Regions from separate parts of the Streptomyces sp. NPDC048584 genome, predicted to be linked through region 2. Evidence: riboswitches for the same ligand, from Rfam matches in the RefSeq annotation. Region 2 holds a riboswitch; the other holds the start of a gene.

Region 1 (7,574 bases), on a different contig from region 2:
GACATCGCGATGCCCCGCCGCACCGGTCTCCAGGCGGCCCGTGAAATCTCCCGGGACCTGCCGGAGACCCGCATCCTCATCCTGACGATGTACGACAACGAGCAGTTCTTCTTCGAGGCCCTCGCCGCCGGTGCCTCCGGCTACGTCCTCAAGTCCGTCGCCGACCGCGATCTCGTCGAGGCCTGCCACGCCACCATGCGCGGTGAGCCGTTCCTCTACCCCGGCGCCGTCAACGCCCTCATCCACAAGTACCTCGACCTCGCGAGGGAGGGCCGTACCCTGCCGGCCAAGGCGATCACCGACCGCGAGGAGGAGATCCTCAAGCTGGTCGCCGAGGGCCACACCTCGCAGCAGATCGCCGGTCTCCTCGTCATCAGCCCCAAGACCGTGGAGCGGCACCGCGCCAACATCCTGGCCAAACTCGGCCTCAAGGACCGCCTGGAACTGACCCGGTACGCCATCCGCGTGGGGCTGATCGAGCCCTGACCGGCAGACTGGACCCCCACCCCCGCTGCCCCGTCCGGAGTACCCCGATGCCCCACCCGTACGTCCTGCTGTCCGCCGCCGTCTCCCTCGACGGCTACCTCGACGACACCGGCCCCGACCGGCTGCTGCTGTCCTCCCCGGCCGACTTCGACCGGGTCGACGAGGTACGGGCCGGTGTGGACGCCATCCTGATCGGCGCCGGCACGATCCGCGCCGACAACCCCCGGCTGCTGGTCAACTCGCCCGGGCGGCGCGCCGCCCGCCTCGCCGAGGGGCGGGCCGAGTACCCGCTCAAGGTCACCGTCAGCGGCTCCGGCGAGCTGGACCCGGCGGCCCGGTTCTGGCACACCGGCGGCGAGAAGGTCCTCTACACCACCGACAAGGGCGCCGAGCGGGCCCACGCCCTCGGGATCGCCGCCGACGTCGTCCCGCTCGGCAGCGGGCTCGACTGGCGGCGGCTCCTGGAGCATCTGCACGCCGAGCGCGGGGTGCGGCGGCTCATGGTCGAGGGCGGCGGCACCCTCCACACCCAGCTCCTCACCCAGGGGCTGGCCGACGAGCTCCAGCTGGTCCTCGCCCCGCTGTTCGTCGGCGACGCGAAGGCCCCGCGCCTCTTCGGCCCCGGCTCCTACCAGGGCGGCCGGCTGCGGCTGGTGGAGACCCGCCCGATCGGCGACGTCGTCCTGACGCGCTACGAGCCCACCGCCCCCGGCACCGGCCCGCTGCCCACCGCCGCCGACCACCACTGGCTGGCCCTCGCCTGCGAACTGGCCGCCGAGTGCCCGCCCTCGCGGACGGCGTTCAGCGTGGGCGCGGTCGTGGTCGCCGCCGACGGTACGGAGCTGGCGCGCGGCCACTCCCGGGAGGGCACCGACCCGCTGGCGCACGCGGAGGAGGCCGCGCTCGCCAAGGCCGACCCCACGGACCCCCGGCTCGCCGGCGCCACCGTGTACTCCAGCCTGGAGCCATGCGCCCGCCGCGCGTCCCGGCCGGCGCCCTGCGCGCGGCTGATCCTGGACGCGGGGGTGCGGCGGGTGGTCACGGCCTGGCGCGAGCCGGACACCTTCGTGGCGGACGCCGACGGCAGCGGCGTACTGGAGGCCGGGGGCGCCGCCGTCGTCGTCCTGCCGGAGCACGAGGACCGCGCCAAGGCACCGAACGGTCATCTGCTCGAGGGCTGACCCGGGCCGCCGATCATGGGTGTGCGCCGGGCCCCGCCGATGGCGTACACTGGTCCTACCGACGCGGGGTGGAGCAGCTCGGTAGCTCGCTGGGCTCATAACCCAGAGGTCGCAGGTTCAAATCCTGTCCCCGCTACTGAAGGCCGAAGGCCGGAATCCTTGAGGATTCCGGCCTTCGGTGTTTTCCACACTCTCCTTCACTCACCGTGAGCGGCCTGTCCCGCAGCGCATAACGACTGACGAACCATCAGAAACGGGCCGCCATCTGAAGCGCGGTCAACTCGCCCGTTTTTGACCGTCCGTGGCGCTTAAGTCCGTCCGGAATTCGTTAATGATCAAGAGGAACGGCTTGGAATAGGGCCCTCACGTCTATTAACGTTCGATAACGCAGCGCGGTCGTCCCAGCCGTCACAGAAGTCGGCTCCGTGCGCACGCGCCGAATCCCGCAAGGGAACCGGGGAACCACCACCATGGGGTGAATCGCGTCCATACCGTCGTGGCAGCACGACGCGTATACGCGCGTAGGAGACCTTCCCGCTCCGAACCCGTCAGCTAACCCGGTAGGCGGAGACGGAAGGAAGGAGCGCGCCCACGTGGCGTCCAACCCGCCTGCCCCCGAGGCCCCGTTCAAACCCAGCGACACCTTCGCCTACGGCGCGGGCCGCACCGACGAGGGCCCCTTCGAGGAGTGGAACCCCACCGCGGACTCCCTCCGTCCCGTACGTGGCCGGCATCGCGTCTCCAAGCAGCGCGGCGGAGGACTCGCCCGCAGCTCCACCGTCCTCGGCGTCGGCGTCATAGCGGCGGTCGGCGCCGGCGGTATGGCCAGCGCCCAGACCGGCAAGCCGCCGGTCTCGATCTCCGTGCCCGACCTTCCCAGCGTGGGTTCCCTCCTCTCCGACGAGGAAACGCCCCAGGGATCGTCCACCCCCCTCAGCAGCATCGGCATGACCACCGCCGACACCGAGCAGGGCGCCGCCGACGCCGGTGAGGCACTGCGCGCCCGGATCATGGCGCAGGTCGAGCAGCAGCAGGACCAGGCCGAGACCAAGGCCGCCGCCGAGGCCGTCGCCGCCGCCGAGAAGCAGGCCGCCGACGCCGCCGCCAAGGCGGAGAAGGAGGCCAAGGCCAAGGCCGAGGCCGCCAAGAAGAAGGCGGAGGAGGAGGCCGCGAAGAAGGCCGAGGCCGAGCGCCTCGCCGAGCTGGCCAAGCAGTACGCGCTGCCGACCTCCTCGTACACCCTCTCCTCGACCTTCGGTCAGGCGGGCGCCTACTGGTCCTCCGGCTACCACACGGGCCTGGACTTCGCCGCCCCCACGGGCACGCTGCTCAAGGCCGTCCACACCGGCACGATCACCTCCGCCGGTTATGACGGCTCCTACGGCTACAAGACCGTGCTGACCCTCGACGACGGCACCGAGATCTGGTACGCCCACCAGTCCTCCATCAGCGTCAGCGTCGGCCAGAAGGTCAACACCGGCGATGTGATCGGCCGCGTCGGCGCCACCGGCAACGTCACCGGCGCCCACCTCCACCTCGAGGTCCACCCCGGCGGTTCCACCTCCGGCATCGACCCGCTGGCCTGGCTGCAGGGCAAGGGCCTCAGCGTCTGACCGGCCCGGCTTCCGCCGACACCCCGAACACCGGCAGTCCCGACGACCTCAGGGCCGCCGGTGAGGTGTTTCCGGTGGCGGACCGGCGGTCAGGAGCGGTAGGGGTTCGGGTCGTGGACGGGGTACGGGTGACCGTACGGCTGGTGGCTGTACGGCTGGTGACCGTAGGGCGCCTGCGGGTGCCCGTAGCCGCCGTGAGCGCCGTAGCCGCCGTGCATCGCCCACGGTGCCGCGGCGACCGGCATCCGGGGCGCGCTGACGCGGGCCGCGTGCTCCAGGGCGGGGCGGGCCGCCGACCGGCGGTGCCACAACTCCAGCAGCAGTCGCCGTTCCCGGGTGACGAAGTCCGTGTCCGCCCGCCCGAGCCGCCCCCGGTGCCGCAGGAACGCCAGCGACGTCGCGTACGCCTCGTACTCGGCCACCGACCGCGCCGCCGCCCGGCCGCCGTACCGGCGCGCGTAGCGGCGGGCCAGGCGCCGCGCCCGCATCGAGCCCAGTGCGAACGGCTCCGCCGGATTCAGCCACCCGGCGACCACGTACGCGGGCAGTTCCGCCCGTACGGTCCGCAGCTCGCGCTGGCGCGTCCACACCACCAGCCAGGTCAGCAGTCCGAACGCCGGCACCATGAACGCCGCGTACACCGCGATGAAGCCGTACTGGCCGAGCGTCGTGGAGCCGTTCCACAGGGCGTGCATGCCCATCGCGAGCAGCAGTCCGCCGAGCGGCAGGAGGACGCGCCGGATCCGCTGACGGTCCGAGGAGAGCGCCGCGACGCCGAAGCCGATGCCGGTGAGCACGGTGAACAGGGGGTGCGCGAACGGCGACATCACGATGCGCACGAAGAAGGTCGCGGCGGTGATCGAGGCGATGCCGCTGTCGCCGGTGAGCTGGTCGGTGCCGAAGGCGGTGCCGAGGTAGAGGATGTTCTCGGTGAACGCGAAGCCGGTGGCGGTGACCCCGGCTATCACCACGCCGTCGAGGATGCCGGTGAAGTCGCGTCTGCGGAACAGGAACACCAGCAGAACGGCCGCGGCCTTCGCGGACTCCTCCACGACCGGCGCTATGACGGTCGCGCCCAGGGTATCCGCGCCGGTCGGGTCGGCGGTGGCCGTCGCTATCCACCGGGTGGCGAAGCTGTTCGCGACGATCGCTATCAGCGCCGCGGCGCAGGCACCCCAGGCGAACGAGAACAGCAGGTTCCGCCAGGGGCCGGGCTCGACCCGGTCCAGCCAGCGGAAGGCGGCGACGAGCAGCGGCACCGGAAGCACGGCGAGACCGAGCCCGACCAGGAACCCCTGCGTCCCGGTCTGCTCCCTGACCAGCGCCAGAATGACAAGACCGGACAGGGTGAGCAGCGTGATCAGCGCGCCGTACCGCACCCAGGGCCGCCGCCACCAGTGCGCACGCCGCGGCGTTCCGCCCGGAGCGGCACCGGGAGGCGGCGGATACGGAGGAGGACTGGCGGTCACGGGATCGACCCCTAACGAGGCGGGGGCGGGCTGGATCAGGTTCGGTCTGCTGCCCGCTCGTCCGGCGATACGCGGCGGAACAGCAGGTCGTTCACGACATGACCCTTCTCCAGTCCCTGCCCCTCGAAACGGGTGAGCGGCCGGAACCCGGGACGCGGCGCGAAACCGCCGTCCGCCTGCGTGTTCTCGAATCCGGGGTGCGCGGTGAGCACCTCCAGCATCTGCTCCGCGTACGGCTCCCAGTCGGTGGCGCAGTGCAGCACCGCACCCGGTGCGAGCCGGGTCGCGGCGAGGTCGAGGAACTCCGGCTGGATCAGCCGCCGCTTGTGGTGCCGCTTCTTCGGCCACGGGTCGGGGAAGTAGACGCGCAGCCCGCCGAGGGAGCCGGGGGCGAGCATCTCGCGCAGCAGGATGATCGCGTCCCCGTTGCCGACCCGTACGTTGGTCAGCCCGTGCTGGTCGGCGAGGTTGAGGAGATTGCCCTGGCCGGGGGTGTGGACGTCCACGGCGAGGATGTTGGTGTCCGGGTCGGCGCCGGCCATCGCCGCGGTGGCCTCGCCCATGCCGAAGCCGATCTCCAGGACGGCGGGGTTGTCGTTGCCGAAGAACTCGGCGAGGCCGAGGACCCGGCTGCCGTCGATGTCGAAGCCCCAGTCGGGCCAGAGCCGCTGCAGCGCGTCCGCCTGCCCGGCGGTCACCCGGCTGCGACGCGGCTGAAAACTCCGGATCCGCCGCTCGAAGTGCGACCCGGCGGGATCGGCCTTCGGGCCGTCCGGGAACCTGGGCTCGCCCTTGACCCGGGTATGCCGGACGGACACCCCGGGCGAGTGCGGCGCTTCCTGGCCGGGGGCGGACTGAAGAACTTCGGAGGCATCAACGGTGTCAGACACAGTGCCTCCGATTTTACGGGCAGCGGCCGGCTGCCCTCCGGAGCGGACTCCGGGTGCGCCCACCGGGGGCCGGCGGCCATGGGGCGCGGTGCCGTCCGGCAGGGGCCGGCCGCGGCGATGCGCGGTGCGCGGACGGGTACGCGGCGCGCTGCCCGTCGCCCGGCCCGGGTGGGTGGCCCGGTGGACGGAGGCGGGGACGGTCCGCGGTGCTTCTCGGCCCGGGTGGGTGGCCCGGGGGCCGAGGTGCGCCGGACCCGGCCCAGGCCTGCGAAAAGCTGGAGGCGGCCGGGCCGGTCACCGGCGGGGGCGGCCTGCGGCGTCTCTCGGTCGGCAGGCCGACCCGGCCGGGGCGCGGCCGGTCAGCGGCGGACCGCCTCCAGTGTGGTCAGGGCCCGGCGGGCCACCTCGCGGCCGATCGGCAGGGATGCCGTCGCCGCCGGGGAGGGGGCGTTCAGGACATGGACCGCGCGGGGGGTCTCCTGGATCAGGAAGTCGTCCACCAGGGCGCCGTCCCGGAGGACCGCCTGGGCGCGGACTCCGGCCGGGGCGGGGATCAGGTCGTCCTCCCGGACGGCGGGGAGCAGTCGGCGTACCGCGCGGGTGAAGGCCTGCTTGGACAGGGAGCGGTGCAGTTCCCCGGTGCCGTAACGCCAGTGACGGCGCGCCAGTTGCCAGGAGCCCGGCCAGGCCAGGGTCGCCCCCAGCTCGCGCGGGCGCACCGTGCGCCAGTCGTAGCCCTCGCGGGCCAGCGCCGGGACCGCGTTGGGGCCGACGTGGACGCCCCCGTCGATGCCCCGGGTGAGGTGGACGCCGAGGAACGGGAACGCCGGGTCGGGCACCGGGTAGACCAGGCCGCGTACGAGTTCCGGCCGGGCCAGCTCGTAGTACTCGCCGCGGAACGGCACGATCCGCGCGCCGGGCTCGTCGCCGGTGTCGCGGGCGATCTCGTCGCAGTGCAGCCCCGCGCAGTTCACCAGCGTCCGCCCGCGCACGACATCGCCCGTGGCCGTCAGGACGGCGACTCCCCGGTCGGATCGGCGGTCGACCCGGGTCACGCGCGCCCCGTAGCGGATCTCCGCGCCCGCCGCCCGGGCGGCCTCCGCGAGGCGCCCGGCGACCGCCGTGTAGTCGCAGACGCCGGTGGTGCCGACGTGGATGGCCGCCAGGCCCTCGACCTCCGGCTCGTACTCAGCGATCTGCGCCGCGCACAGTTCACGGACCGCTATGCCGTTCTCCCGGCCGCGCTGGACCAGGGCGTGCAGCCGGGGCAGCTCCTCGCGGGTGGTGGCGACGATCAGCTTGCCCGTCACCGCGTGCGGGATGTCGTACTCCGCGCAGAACTTGACCATCTCCGCCGCGCCCGACACCGCGAACCGCGCCTTCAGCGAGCCGGGGCGGTAGTAGACGCCGCTGTGGATGACGCCGCTGTTGCGCCCCGTCTGGTGGCGGGCCGGTCCGGGCTCCTTCTCCAGCACCGTGACCCGCGTGCCCGGCGCGGCACGCGTGAGCGCGTACGCCGTCGACAGGCCGACGATCCCGCCGCCGATCACCAGCACGTCGCAGTCGTACGACCGCCCGGTCACCACCCGCACCACCTCCCGCGTCCGATAGTGCACTGCGCCACTGACAACGCCTTCAAACCCGGGAGGCGGTTCCTTTCGCCGGCGGCCCGGCTCAGGCCGTCGTCATCAGCAGCGGGCGGGCGCGCTCGCGCAGCTCCACCACGCGGGGCTCGTCGCCGTAGGGCTCCAGACGGTGCAGGAGGTCCTTCACGTACTCCGTGGTGCGGGCGGACGAGATACGGCCCGCGACCTCCACCGCGCGGACGCCCTGCTCGCAGGCGGCGTCCAGGTTGCCCGACTCCAGCTCGGCGACGGCCGAGACGACCAGCCGCAGCCCGTGCGAGCGCACGAACTCCTCGGTCGGCTTCGACAG
Region 2 (7,574 bases):
GCCCACGCCCGGCGCACCGGCGATCTGCTGCGCACCCGGCTGGCCGCGCTGACCGACAGGTACGAGCTGCTCGCCGACGTCCGCGGCCGGGGCCTGATGATCGGCATCGAGTTCGGCCGGCCCCGCTCGCTGCGGCTGCGCCCCCGCTGGGCCATGCTCCAGGCCGCCCGCAAGGGACTCTTCGCGCAGATGGTGGTCGTACCGCTGCTCCAGCGGCACCGCATCCTCACCCAGGTGTCCGGTGATCACATGGAGGTGATCAAGCTGATTCCGCCGCTGGTCATCGACGAGGAGGACGTAGAGCGGTTCGTGGACGCCTTCACCGCGGTGATGGACGACGCGCACGACGGCGGACTGGTGTGGGAGTTCGGCAGGACACTGATGAAGCAGGCGGTCGCCCATCGCTGAACCCGCGCGATTTGCCACAGAGGCAAGAAATTTGCCCGCGAGGCAAATCCGGGGCTGAATGGAGGCATGAGCTCCTCCGACACAGGGCCGCCGGCCGAACCGGCCGACGCGCTCCCCGTGGTCGCGCCACAGCTGCGCGCCCTGCGGCGACGCGCCTCCCTCACCCTGGAGGCCGCCGCCCGGGAAGCCGGTCTGTCGCCGGCCCACCTCTCCCGGCTGGAGACCGGGCAGCGCCAGCCCTCGCTGCCGATGCTGCTCTCCCTCGCCCGCGTCTACGGTACGACGGTCTCCGACCTGCTCGGTGAGACGGCCGCCGACCGGGACCCCGTGGTACGCGCCGGTGACATGGAGTCCACGGAGGCCGGCGGCTGGACGTACTGGCAGGCGGGTGCCGCCGGACGCGGTATGCAGGCCCTGCGGGTCCGCGTGCCGCACGGCTCCCAGGGCGACATCGTGCGCGTCCACCCCGGCGAGGAATGGCTCTACGTCCTCAGGGGGCGGCTGCGGCTGCGCCTCGGAGACACCCTGCACCGCCTCGGGCCGGGGGACAGCGCGCACTTCGACTCGCTGACCCCGCACCGTATCGCCGCATCCGACCCCGACGGGGTCGAACTGCTGTTCGTCCACACCCTGCTGCAGAGTCCCACGGCCGCCCTGTGCCTGGGCCCGATCCACGGAGACACGACATGACCGGCCGTGACATGGAAGAGAAGTTCCCCCGGGCCCTGTGGGTGCGGCTGTTCGTCTACGTGGTCGTGGGGCACCTCTTCGCGGCCTTCATCTACTTCCTCTTCGAGGTGGCTCCGAAGAAGTGACCGGCCGCCCCGGCCCTCGTACCGGTCCCGGCCTCGGGCCGCGTATCAGTCGAGCAGGCGTTCGCGCAGCCGCTCCCGGGCCTCGGGGGTGAGTCCGAGCCCCTTCTCCAGATACGGCTCGACCCCGCCCCAGGTCTCCTCCACGGTCTCGAAGGCCGCCGACAGGTACTCCGCGCGCGCGTCGAACAGCGGACTGAGCAGCTCCATCACCTCGGGGGAGTAGGCCGAGGCCGAGCTGCCGCTGCGCCGCACCTTGTAGCGCCGGTGCTTCTCGTTGGACTTCAGATAGTCGGCGAGGATCGCGTCGCGCTCCACACCCACCGCCAGCAGCGTCACCGCCACCGACAGCCCCGCGCGGTCCTTGCCGGCCGCGCAGTGCATCAGCGCGGGCACGCTGTCCTCGGCGAGCGAGCGCAGCACACGGGAGTGCTCGGCGGTGCGCTCCTTGACGATCAGACGGTAGGAGCTGATCATCCGGTCCGCGCCCTTGCCGTCGTCGAGGATCGAGCGCAGCTGCTCCAGATCGCCGTCGCGGACCATCTTCCAGAACTCGGCGCCGTCGGCCGGGTCGCTCAGCGGCAGGTTCACATTGCGCACGCCCGGCAGCGCGACGTCCGGCCCTTCCAGCTTCTGGTCGGCCGCGTTGCGGAAGTCGAACACCGTGTGCAGTCCGAGCGAGGAGAGGAAGGCGGCGTCCTCGGCGGTCGCGTGGGCGAGATGCCCGCTGCGGAACAGCACCCCGTGGCGCACCCGCCGACCGTCGACGGTCGGCAGCCCGCCCACGTCGCGGAAGTTGCGTACTCCGGCCAGCTCGGGTTCGGTCGACGGCACCTGCTGCGTCACGAAGGACTCCTCCCACTCGCGGCGCCGTCGGCGGGCTCGCCGACGGGCACGCCTCGACGATACGACATGCCTGCCTGGGCCAATGAGTTGTCCACAGGCATTGCCCGGCCGCCCCCATATCCTCGATGATGTTGGTGTCTGATCGCATCTGTTCGGGTCTGTTGGAGGTTCGGGTGACGCAGGTCTCCCAAAACGGTCGTACATGGCTCCTGTCGGGGCCGGCCAGTGCTTACGCGCTGCATCTCACCGACCGTGACGAGCTGGTGCATCTGCACTGGGGTCCGAGGATCACGCTCGCCGACGCGGAGGCCCTCGCCGCCCGTCCGATGCCGGAGCACTGCTCCTTCGAGTCCCCGCTGGACGGGCGCGAGGAGTACCCGGTCGAGGGCGGCCCGCGCTTCACCCGGCCCGCCCTGTCCGTACGTACCGCCGAGGGACGGCGCGGCACCGAGTGGACCTTCGACGGCCACGAGAGCGACGACGGCGAACTGCGTCTGCGTTTTCGCGACGGCGACCTGGCCGTCACCCTGCACTACCGGATGCGCGACGACGTGATCGAACGCTGGGTGTCCCTGCGCAACCGGGGACCCGCCGTCGAACTCCTGCGCGCCGACTCCGCGACCTGGACCCTGCCCGAGCGCGAGCACTGGCGGCTGTCCCAGCTGCACGGCCGCTGGGCCGCCGAGTCCCGGCTGACCCGCGCCCCGCTCACCTACGGCGAGAAGGTCGTCGGCAGCCGCCGCGGCCACACCGGGCACCACCATCTGCCCTGGGTCGCGCTCGACACCGACGCCACCGAGGAGCGCGGCGAGGTCTACGGTTGCGCGCTGGGCTGGTCCGGGTCCTGGCGGATCGGCGTCGCCCAACTTCCCGACGCGCGCGTGCAGATCACCGGCGGCGCCGGACACGACGACTCCGGCCTGCTGATGCTGGGCACGGACGAGACGTACGTCACGCCGGTCTTCGCCGGACTGTGGAGCGACGGCGGCTTCGGCGGCGCCAGCCGTGCCTGGCACGCCTATCAGCGGACGTATGTGATCCCGGCCGCGGACCGGGACCGGCCGGTGCTGTTCAACTCGTGGGAGGCCACCCAGTTCGACATCGCGGAGGAGCAGCAGCGGGCCCTGGCCGAGCGGGCCGCCGCGATGGGCGTCGAGCTGTTCGTCGTCGACGACGGCTGGTTCGGGGCCCGTACGAGCGACCGGGCCGGGCTCGGCGACTGGACGCCCAACCCGGACCGCTTCCCGGGCGGACTGAAACCCCTTGCCGACCATGTGCACGGACTCGGGATGCAGTTCGGCATCTGGGTCGAGCCGGAGATGGTCAACCCCGACAGCGATCTCTACCGGGCGCACCCCGACTGGGTGCAGTTCCAGCAGGGCCGCCGGCGTACGGAGCTGCGCAACCAGCTGGTCCTCAACCTCGCGCGGGACGACGTCCGGGAGTACCTCTGGGAACAGCTCGACGGGCTGCTCTCCAGCGCTCCCGTGGACTATGTGAAATGGGACTTCAACCGGTCCTTCACCGACGCCGGCTGGCCGGACGACCCGTATCCGCAGCGGCTGTGGACGGACCATGTGCGCGGGCTGTACGCGCTCCTCGACCGGCTGCGGGCGGCCCATCCGGGCGTGGCCTTCGAGTCCTGCTCGGGCGGTGGCGGCCGGATCGACCTGGGCGTCCTCTCCCGTACCGACCAGGTATGGACCTCGGACAACACCGATCCGCTCGACCGGCTCGCCATCCAGCACGGCTTCAGCCAGGTCCACCCGGCCCGGGTGATGGCGGCCTGGGTCACCGACAGCCCGAACGTGATGCTCAACGGACGGGTCAGCTCGCTGCGGTTCCGGTTCGTCAGCGCCATGGCCGGGGTGCTCGGTGTCGGCGGCGACCTCACCCGGTGGACCGGGGAGGAGCTCGCCGAGGCGCGGGAGTGGGTCGGGCTCTACAAGGAGATCCGGCCGCTCGTCCAGCGTGGCGACCAGTACCGGCTGCGGCCCCCGGAGGGCGGGCTGAGCGCGGTGCAGTACGTCCTCGGCGACGAGACCGTCGTCCTCGCGTGTCTCCGGGCGCAGCACTACGGCGAACCCGCCCCGGCGCTCCGGCTGCGCGGCCTTGACCCGGAGGCGACGTACGAATGCCTCGAAACGGGTGAAACGCACCGAGGCGCCGTACTGCTGCACCACGGACTGCTCACCGGGCTGCGGGGGGATCTGGACGCCGCGGTGCTTCGCCTCCGCCGCCGGTGATCGACCGATTGGGGCGTTCTGTCCGGTTGGGTGGCTTTGATATAACGCGCCCCGAAAGGAGGGGGGATGGGGCGAGGGTGCGTGAGCATCGTCATATCCGTGACGATGTGTTGTCGCCATGCTCACGTAATTCCGTGGAGCGACAAGGGAATTCGTGAGGTAAAAGGAATCCCGGCTGACGCTGGGTGAGATCTTTTCCGTTGTTGGATCACGGAAAAACCCGTCCCCGGTGAACCCGCGCTTGTCCCTTCGCGTCCGGGTCGCTTACGTTCGCCACCGATCCGGACGGACGCCTAATCCTGCCGCCGCCCGGAGCCCCGCACACACATACCCGTGCACGGCAGGAACGGGGGACCCACAGGCAGGACCGCCTGTTCCGGTTCCCGGAACGGCTAGGGGTTAAGCCGCGCGGCAATGCGGCCGGGCATCTCCAGCCCGAACCCGACAGCTCACCTCGTAGGCGCCGGAGAGGAATTCGACATGCCCGCGAAGGGTAAGCACCGCCGTACCACGGCACAGCGTTTCACCCGTTCCATCGCCGTCGCCGTCGCCGGCACCGGTGGCGCCGCACTGGCCCTGCCGCTTCTCGGCGCGACCGGCGCGCACGCCGCCACCGAGGCGGCCGCCCCCGGAAAGGCCGTCCAGTCCCTTTCCGTGGTGAGCCGGCAGGCCACCGCCGAAAAGGGCGACGAGGCCCGCACGTACACCGTGAAGGCCGGCGACTACCTCGCGAAGATCGCCGCGACCGAGCACATCGACGGTGGCTGGAAGCAGCTTTACGCGGACAACCGCGAGGCCGTCGGCGCCGACCCGGCGCTCATCCACCCCGGTCTGAGGCTCTCCATCGACGGCGAGACCGCCAAGAGCACGCCGAAGCGGTCCTCTTCACCGGAGCAGTCCTCTCCGGCGCCGGCGAAGCCCGCCGCGCCGAAGGCCGCGAAGCCCGCCGCCAAGGCGGCCGAGCAGCCCGCCGAGCAGTCCTCCCCGGACACCACCGCGCAGAACGCGAACACCTCCGCCTACAGCTCCCCGGTGCCCGGCGCCGGCGGCCTCGGCACCGCCTACAAGGTGGCCGGCAGCATGTGGTCCAGCGGCTACCACACCGGTGTCGACTTCAGCGTCCCGACCGGCACCTCCCTGAAGGCCGTCGGCGCGGGCACCGTCGTCTCCGCCGGCTGGGGCGGCGCGTACGGCAACCAGGTCGTCGTCAAGCTGAACGACGGCTACTACGCCCAGTACGCCCACCTGTCCTCGCTGTCCGTCTCGGCCGGCCAGTCCGTCACCGCCGGCCAGCAGGTCGGCCTCTCCGGTGCGACCGGCAACGTGACCGGCCCGCACCTGCACTTCGAGATCCGCACCACCCCGAACTACGGCTCGGACGTGGACCCGGTCTCCTACCTCCGCTCCAAGGGCGTCTCCATCGGCTGACCCCCGCGGCACCCCTTCCTGACACGCGCGCCGAAGGCCGGACCCCGATCCACGGGGCCGGCCTTCGGCGTATTCCGGAATTGGCCAACATTTTGAGAGTGTCTTATCTCACCGCGCGTCAACCCTTCCTTACGGTCGCGTAGGTCACAATGGAAGGTGAATCATGAGCTCCCGTGGCAGACGATTCGAAGAGTGACAGCAGAGCAGTGATCGGGTCGTACGTGGCGGTGGGGGACAGCTTCACCGAGGGCGTCGGCGACCCCGGCCCCGACGGGGCGTTCGTCGGCTGGGCCGACCGGTTCGCCGTCCTTCTCGCGGACCTCCGGCCCGAAGGCGACTTCCAGTACACGAATCTCGCGGTGCGCGGAAAGCTACTGGACCAGATCATGGCGGACCAGCTGACGAGGGCGGTCGAACTCGCCCCCGATCTGGTCTCGTTCTGCGCGGGCGGCAACGACATCCTCCGTCCCGGCAGCGACCCGGACGAGGTGGCCGAGCGGTTCGAGCAGGCGATCGCCGCGCTCACGGCCGTATCGGGCACGGTGATGGTGACGACCGGGTTCGACACCCGTGGCGTACCCCTGCTGAAGCATCTGCGCGGCAAGATCGCGACGTACAACGGGCATGTGCGGGCCGTCGCCGACCGCTACGGCTGCCCGGTGCTCGACCTGTGGTCCCTCAGGAGCGTCCAGGACCGCAGGGCGTGGGACGCCGACCGGCTGCACCTGTCACCGGAGGGGCACACCCGCGTCGCACTGCGCGCGGGACAGGCCCTCGGCCTCAGGACCCCCGCGGACCCGGAGCAGCCCTGGCCGTCCCTGCCGCCCCGCGGCGTCCTGGAGATCCGGCGGGACGACGTCCACTGGGCCCGCGAGTACCTGGTGCCGTGGATCGGCCGCCGGCTGCGCGGGGAGTCCTCCGGCGACCATGTGATCGCCAAGGGGGCGCTGTCGCCGCACGCCATCAAGGAGCGGATCGCCTCGGTGGCGTGAGCACCCGCGCGGTAGCGTGGTGATCATGGAGAACTGGGGCCTGCGGCAGGCGGCCGCCACGGACGTGGAGGCGGTGGCCGAGCTGCGCGCCCTGGTCCTGCGGGCCGATCCGGAACGGCTCGGCCGCTACGACGCGCGGCGGGTACGGCAGCGGCTGCGCGACGGCTTCGACCCGGCCCACACGTGGGTGATCGAGACGGGCGGCGCCTTCGCCGGCTGTGTGGCGCTGCGTCCCGCCGGGGACTGCCACTGGCTGGAGCACTTCTATATGGCCCCGGACCGCCAGGGCGGCGGCATCGGGTCGGCCGTGCTGCGCCGACTGCTGGAGCGGTGCGACCGCGCCGCCACCGTCGTACGGCTGAACGTTGTGCGCGGCAGCCCCGCCCGCCGCCTCTACGAGCGGCACGGATTCACCGTACGGACGGAGGACCCGGTCGACGTGTTCATGACCCGCGAACCGTCCCGGCCGTACCCGGCACCGCGTTGTCGGTCCGGCCGCACATAATGGAATGTCTGACCGACTCCACCTGGAGGTACCGTGGCCGGTTCCCGTTCCCAGAGCTCCGGGCTGCGTGCCCTGCGGCCCGAAGCCTTCGGCGCGGACCCGAGCGGTGAGCGCATGGCCCGCATCCGCAGATCCCCGCACTTCAGGGACGGCGTGTTCCAGAACCCCGGCGGTACCGCCCGGATCCGCCCCTCGGGCTCGACGCGGGACCTCGCGAAGATCTACTTCGACAAGGACTCCCGCTCCCGGCGCGCACCCAAGGGCACCATCCCGGTGCACCCCACCACCCTCGCCGACATCTCCCGCCCGCCGGCGAGCGGGCTGCGGCTGACCTGGA

Evidence for each region. Region 2 has a riboswitch for cyclic di-AMP ahead of ACGFR9_RS00035 (peptidoglycan DD-metalloendopeptidase family protein). Riboswitches for the same ligand answer to the same signal wherever they lie in the genome.
Region 1: it holds a riboswitch for cyclic di-AMP, as region 2 does, so the genes downstream of both, ACGFR9_RS23500 (M23 family metallopeptidase) here and ACGFR9_RS00035 (peptidoglycan DD-metalloendopeptidase family protein) in region 2, are expected to answer to the same signal.

What each region holds. Positions count from the first base shown of each region.
Region 1 is NZ_JBICWF010000010.1:285,243-292,816, forward strand. Features, by position in the region: gene ACGFR9_RS23485 (response regulator) at 1-486, shown strand, start outside; gene ACGFR9_RS23490 (dihydrofolate reductase family protein) at 534-1,667, shown strand; tRNA gene ACGFR9_RS23495 (tRNA-Met) at 1,730-1,803, shown strand; cyclic di-AMP (ydaO/yuaA leader) riboswitch at 2,092-2,249, shown strand; gene ACGFR9_RS23500 (M23 family metallopeptidase) at 2,261-3,280, shown strand; gene ACGFR9_RS23505 (PrsW family intramembrane metalloprotease) at 3,370-4,749, opposite strand; gene trmB (tRNA (guanosine(46)-N7)-methyltransferase TrmB) at 4,785-5,567, opposite strand; gene lhgO (L-2-hydroxyglutarate oxidase) at 5,999-7,234, opposite strand; gene ACGFR9_RS23520 (hypothetical protein) at 7,314-7,574, opposite strand, start outside.
Region 2 is NZ_JBICWF010000001.1:3,733-11,306, reverse strand. Features, by position in the region: gene ACGFR9_RS00060 (aspartate aminotransferase family protein) at 1-408, shown strand, start outside; gene ACGFR9_RS00055 (helix-turn-helix domain-containing protein) at 475-1,098, shown strand; gene ACGFR9_RS00050 (DUF6126 family protein) at 1,095-1,223, shown strand; gene ACGFR9_RS00045 (tyrosine-protein phosphatase) at 1,269-2,066, opposite strand; gene ACGFR9_RS00040 (alpha-galactosidase) at 2,240-4,312, shown strand; cyclic di-AMP (ydaO/yuaA leader) riboswitch at 4,631-4,788, shown strand; gene ACGFR9_RS00035 (peptidoglycan DD-metalloendopeptidase family protein) at 4,793-5,740, shown strand; gene ACGFR9_RS00030 (SGNH/GDSL hydrolase family protein) at 5,947-6,732, shown strand; gene ACGFR9_RS00025 (GNAT family N-acetyltransferase) at 6,758-7,237, shown strand; gene ACGFR9_RS00020 (MBL fold metallo-hydrolase) at 7,271-7,574, shown strand, end outside.